Regions from separate parts of the Marinomonas sp. 15G6-16 genome, predicted to be linked through region 1. Evidence: predicted binding sites of a transcription regulator. Region 1 holds the regulator's gene; the other holds the start of a gene.
What was found. The regulator sigma-54, encoded in region 1, starts transcription at its own class of promoters, with help from an activator protein. The targets are predictions, from matches to a motif close to TGGCACNNNNNTTGCTNT.

Region 2: flgF (flagellar basal-body rod protein FlgF) is a predicted target of sigma-54. The motif match lies at 1,507-1,524, and genes of this name have one in related genera.

Annotation. Positions count from the first base shown of each region.
Region 1 is NZ_CM147916.1:3,135,923-3,139,091, forward strand. It holds gene mgtE (magnesium transporter) at 1-181, opposite strand, end outside; gene AC0L46_RS14845 (HPr family phosphocarrier protein) at 190-459, opposite strand; gene ptsN (PTS IIA-like nitrogen regulatory protein PtsN) at 469-918, opposite strand; gene AC0L46_RS14855 (RNA polymerase factor sigma-54) at 936-2,408, opposite strand; gene lptB (LPS export ABC transporter ATP-binding protein) at 2,484-3,169, opposite strand, start outside.
Region 2 is NZ_CM147916.1:2,424,479-2,427,647, forward strand. It holds gene AC0L46_RS11620 (flagellar hook protein FlgE) at 1-1,435, shown strand, start outside; gene flgF (flagellar basal-body rod protein FlgF) at 1,565-2,308, shown strand; gene flgG (flagellar basal-body rod protein FlgG) at 2,371-3,156, shown strand.

The DNA.
Region 1 (3,169 bases):
CTGAGTTAATTAGCTCCCATAAAAGCTTTCGCTCTTTAGGCGGGGAGGATTCGAGTAATCGAGCAACGTCCTGCGCAGGTAGCGCACCGTTAAGTAAATAACGGATTTGCATGGTGGCACCGGATTCAAGAGATTCGGTGACTGTCTGCAGATGGTTAGTTAGAGTTGCTTTCTCTGACATATAAAGTGTTACTCATCTTCACCAAAACGATTATTGATCAGTTCTACTATGGCTTTTAGAGCGTCTTCTTCGTCATCTCCATTGGTTTTAATATGAATTTCGGTGCCTTTTCCTGCAGCGAGCATCATCATTGCCATAATGCTTTTTCCGTCGACGTTACGACCTTCTTTTTCGATGGTAATATCACAGGAGAAGCGAGAAGTTGTTTCGACAAGCTTTCCTGCTGCTCTAGCATGCAAGCCAAGTTTGTTGATGATAGTAATAGACTCTTCTTGCATGCATGTTTCCTATATTAACGAATCAAATATATTGAATAGCTCTTCGTTTGTTTGAGCGGTTCTTAGTTTATCTAAAGATTGTGGCGATTGTGCTAATTCTGCAATTTGCGCCAATGTCGATAAATGAGAGTCGCACTCGTGAGGTGGAACGATGAGGGCGAAGATCAAATCTACCGCTCTTTTGTCAATAGCATCAAAGTCAATCGGATTTTGTAATGACATCACAACGATTGCCGTATGATTAGCAGACTCCAAACGGCAATGAGGGATGGCTATACCATTTCCTATACCAGTACTACCAAGTTTTTCTCGGCCTAACAAAGCGTCATAAACCGCTTCGTTATCGCAATGCAGTTTGTTAGATGCGACTTCCGCTAAGTTCTCAAGAACGCGTTTTTTGCTGACAATCTCTTGTTTTGCAAAGACAAGTTCTGCTTTCAATAATGATTTTAATGGCATGGTAAAATAGTGTCCGTTTAGATCAATCGCTTGCGTTCATTGGATGGCGGTATGTTCATCGCCTCGCGGTATTTTGCGACAGTACGACGGGCAACTTGTATGCCTTGGTCTGCCAAAATAGTCGCTAGTTTATTATCGCTTAAAGGTTTTTTCGCTGGCTCATCTGTTACTAGCTTTTTAATCATGGCTCGTATCGCTGTAGAAGAGCATTCACCGCCAGATGCTGTGTTGACATGGCTAGAGAAGAAATATTTAAGTTCAAAAATACCTTTTGGTGTGTGTATGTATTTTTGAGTTGTCACCCTAGATATTGTCGATTCGTGCATGCCGACTTCTTCTGCCACATCATGAAGTACCATGGGTTTCATGGCTTCTTCACCTAATTCAAAGAAGTCAATTTGACGGCTTACAATACAGCTGGCAACTTTCAGTAGGGTTTCATTTCGGCTTTGTAGACTTTTCATGAACCACTTGGCTTCTTGTAATGACGTCTTAATATAGCTCGCGTCCTCGGGTGTTGATGCGGTGCTAGCCATAGCAGAATAAGTTTCGTTTATTTTGACTGGCGGCAAAGCGTCGTTATTTAGCTCTACTTGCCAACTGCCATTGCGCTTTTTGACAGAAACATCTGGAATGACATAGTCCGTATCGTCTGCATCAATAACAGAGCCTGGACGAGGATTAAGTTGCTGTATTAGGCTAACAACTTCTTTGAGAGCTTCGTCTTTGAGCTTTGTTTTTCTGCTTAATTGCGCAAAGTCACGACTACCGAGAAGTGGCAAATAATTGTCAATCAGGTTGTGCGTGCTTTTGTATAAAGGATGGTTTTGAAACGCTTCTAACTGAACTAAGAGGCAGTCCCGTAGATCGGTAGAACAAACACCTATAGGATCAAAACGCTGCAGTCTATGTTGGACGGCCATGACTTCTTCTATATCAAGTTCTTCTAGTTCGATAGAAAGAGACTCGCAGATATCGTCTGGTGTAATACTTAGGTAACCATCTGGCTGTACGCATTCAATAATTGCGTATGCAATCTCAATGTCTCTATCAGACATGTGAGTTAAATTTAATTGCCAGATTAAGTGGTCTTGTATGCTTTCTGCTGGCGCATTACGGCTTTCGAAGTCGCCGTCACCTTCATAGCTATTGTTGTCGCTGATCGCGGCAGAGCTTTGATAGGTGTCATCCCAGTTGCTGTCTATTGAGAGCTCTTCAGGAATGCTTTCTGTCCATTCTGATTCAACACGAGCTTCTTCACTTGTATTGACATCAGGTGTTTCTGGTGTGCTTTTGGATTCGATGCTGGCTGGTGCTTCTACTTGTCCTTGTTCGTCATCGTCAAGTTCAAGAAGAGGGTTTGACTCAAGAAATTCATGAATTTCTTGTTTAAGATCCAGCGTAGAAAGCTGCAACAAACGTATCGCTTGCTGTAGCTGAGGTGTCATGGTCAGCTGTTGACCGAGTTTTAACTGTAAAGACTGCTTCATGGAGCAACTCTTTTTATTTGAGTGAATTGGAACGAGTTATGCATACTACTCCCTTTCTGCAGTAATGATAAGGGGTTACAGGCGGAAGTCGTCACCTAAATAGACTTTTTTTACCTGTTCATTGTTAATAACTGTACTGGCATCACCAGAAGCAATGATATATCCGTTACCCACAATATAAGCTTTATCGCAGATGTCTAAGGTTTCTCTGACATTGTGATCTGTGATTAGAACGCCAATGCCGCTTTCTTGTAAGTGTTTAATAATAAGTTTGATATCGCCAACAGAAATAGGGTCAACACCAGCGAAGGGTTCGTCTAAGAGAACGAACTTTGGATTCATTGCTAGTGCTCGTGCAATTTCTACGCGGCGTCTCTCGCCACCAGATAAGGCCATGCCTAAGTTCTTTCTGATATGGGTAATATGAAATTCTTCTAATAAATCTTCAAGCCTGGATTTTTTCTGGGCTTTTGTGAGTTCTTTGCGTGTTTCTAAAATCGCTAAAATATTGTCTTCAACAGACATTTTTCTAAAAATGGAGGCTTCTTGTGGTAAGTAACCGATGCCTTTTTGTGCTCTAGTGTGCATGGCGTTACTGGTGATGTCTTTACCATCGATAAATATGCCGCCTGCATCATTGGCAACCATTCCAACTATCATATAAAAGCATGTGGTTTTGCCTGCGCCGTTAGGACCAAGCAAACCAACCGCTTGGCCAGACTCAACTGAGATGGAAACATCCTTTACTACTTGTCGTTTTT
Region 2 (3,169 bases), 710 kb from region 1:
TGGCTTTTTTGTATTAGATGCTGGTGTTGCTCAATCTTATACCCGAGCAGGTAACTTTAAATTAGATGAAAATGGTTTCTTGGTAACGAACGATGGCAGTCATGTGCAGGGTTACAACGCCGTTGACGGGATCATTGGTGGTAACTTGGAAGATATGACAATACCAAATGACCGTATTCCTCCAGAGCCAACGACAGAAATGTCTTTAAAGGTTAACTTGAACTCTAAAAATGAAGATGTCCCTCCATACATAAAAGCTGAGTTTGATCCGCTTGATCCTGATACTTATAACTTCACTCAGACTCAAGGTGTTGTTGATGCCAATGGCAGAACAAACATAGTGACTTATTACTATTCTAAGAGTGAGTTGCCAAACACTTACAAGGTTCACGCCACAGTGAATGGTGCAATGTTAGATGATACTGGCGCTGCGTTTATGGGTGAAACCTTTGCGACTTTTAATTCGGCTCAAGGTGGCACGGATTACAATGGTGATGGAAATAATGAATCACCATTTGAGCTTTTATATATCGGAGGCGCAGAGCCAACCTCTGCCGATATTGAAGCGGGAACCAAAACACCTTTGGCGGTAGCAGGTACATTGGGTGGCGTCGCGATTGCTTCTACATTAGCGCCTGAAGAAGTTCGAGATTCAAGTTCTGTAGGTCGTGAAGTATTTGATCCGCTTAAGCCTGAAACTTACAACTACAGTAATACACGAACTGTCTATGATGCTTTGGGTGAGTCTCACACCATAGGTTATTACTTTATCAAGCAAGGTGAAGATAATACTTATGAACTGCGTGTGACTATGGATGGCGAAGAGACTTTTGAAGATCCTATTACAGGTGCAGAGACTCGCTTTTTGGAAAGCAATACTTCTGTGTCTTTTGATGCGGCAGGTAACTTGCTTGGTGCTTATCGAGGTTTGCCTCCATTTGAAGTTGCTGAACCTATTGCATTAGAAGTGCTTGGGTTGGATCCAACAAACCGAGGTCGTATCACACCGTTGGATCTAAATGGTTCTACGCAGTATGCATTGGAAAATACAGATACGTTTGATCAAGATGGTTTTTCTGCTGGTGAGCTGCAAGGTATTTCTTTTGATGGCGACGGCTTCTTAGTGGCGAACTACACAAATCAACAAACGGCAACTCTTGGCCAGCTTGCCCTGGCAACCTTTGATAGTACTGACGGTCTTATGCCTAATGGCCATACGTCTTGGTTGGCCAGTAAGAGTTCTGGTCCTGCTGATATCGGTCGTCCAAATAGCGGCACATTAGGAAAAATTCAAGGTGGAGCGTTAGAAGAGTCTAACGTTGACTTAACGTCTGAATTGGTTGCATTGATTGAGGCACAGCGTAATTATCAAGCAAACAGTAAAACATTAGAAACAGAAAATACTGTCACACAGACGATAATAAACCTTCGTTAATTTTCTGGAGAGAGAAGATTTAGGCCGAAGCAACTATGTTGTTTCGGCTTTTTTTTGTTTATTTTTTAAGTTGGTACGATTCTTGATATGTATTAATTAAATGAAACAAATTCTTCTAGGAGAGCGGCAGTGGATAAGGCCTTATATTTAGCAATGAGTGGTGGTGTGCAAACCATGAATGCTCAAACGATACACGCTAACAATCTGGCAAATGTCAGTACAACAGGCTTTCGTTCTGACTTTGAACAAGCCCGCTCTATGCAGGTTTACGGGGATTATCACCCAAGCCGTGTGTACGCTATGACAGAAAACCCAGCGACACGTTATACCCAAGGCGACATGATTCAAACTGGCCGAGATATGGATGTGGCTGTTGCCGGAGAAGGCTTTATTGCGGTTTATGATGAGCGTGGTCAAGAGGCTTACACTCGTGCCGGGGACTTGCAAATTAATGCCGCAGGGCAACTTGTGACAGGACGAGGTTTGCCAGTTGCCGGTGTCGATGGGCCTATATTTTTACCACCTTTGGATAGTATCAATATCACATCAGATGGGTCGATTTCTATTGTTCCTCAAGGTGGCGCAGGCAATGAAGTGGCGGTATTGAATCAAATTAAATTAGTGAACCCAGATATTCAGAATTTACGAAAAGAAGAAGATGGTCTGATTCATTCTCGTGATGGTCAAGCGTTTGAGTTGGATCCGAATGTAAAGTTGGTATCTGGTTTTGTTGAAGGTAGTAATGTGAATGCGGTGGAAGAAATGACGCACATTATGAACCTTTCGAGACGATTTGAAATGAATGTCAAAATGATGGACGCCATTCGAGAGAATGCCAATTCATCAGCTCGAATATTACAACGTACTTCTTAAGTTTCATTGATAGGCAGTACCAATAAATAATTGTTATCAGAGATAGAATAACAGAGGCTATTATGAATTCAGCATTGTGGGTAAGTAAGACTGGTTTAAGTGGAATGGATAAGCAGTTGAACGTGGTGGCCAACAACTTGGCTAACGTTTCGACAACGGCTTTCAAAAAAGACCGCGCTGTATTTGAAGATCTTATGTATAAAACAGTGCGAGCGCCTGGTGGCTTGAGTGCTCAGAATGCTGAATTACCTTCAGGTTTGCAATTGGGTACAGGTGTTAAGGTTGGAGCGACGCAGAAAGACTTTTCTAACGGCGATTACAACATGACAGATAGACAGCTGGATGTTGCTATCCAAGGAAAAGGTTTTTTACAGGTTTTGATGCCAGATGGAACAATCGGCTATACCCGAGATGGCAGTCTTCAGTTGAACAGTGAAGGGCAAATAGCAACTTCTGGTGGATTGGTGGTAGAGCCAGGTATTCAAATAGACCCTAATGCCATTGAAATCATGATTGCCGAAGATGGCATCGTTTCTGTTCGAATGTCTGGTGAAGCAGATGCACAAGAAGTCGGTGCAATTAACATTGCAGGTTTTATTAACCCTACAGGGTTAAGTGCATCTGGTCAGAATATTTTCACTGAGACAAATGCGAGTGGGCCGCCATTAGTAGGTGTTCCTGGAACAGACTCTTTGGGTACTCTCGCTCAAGGTATGTTGGAAGCCTCCAATGTAAACTCTATTGAAGAGTTGGTTAATATGATTACCACCCAGCGCGCTTATGAAATGAATTCGAAAGTGATTTCTGCAGCGGATGGTATGATGAGCTTTGCGATACAGCAGTTATAATAGCGTGTGGAAT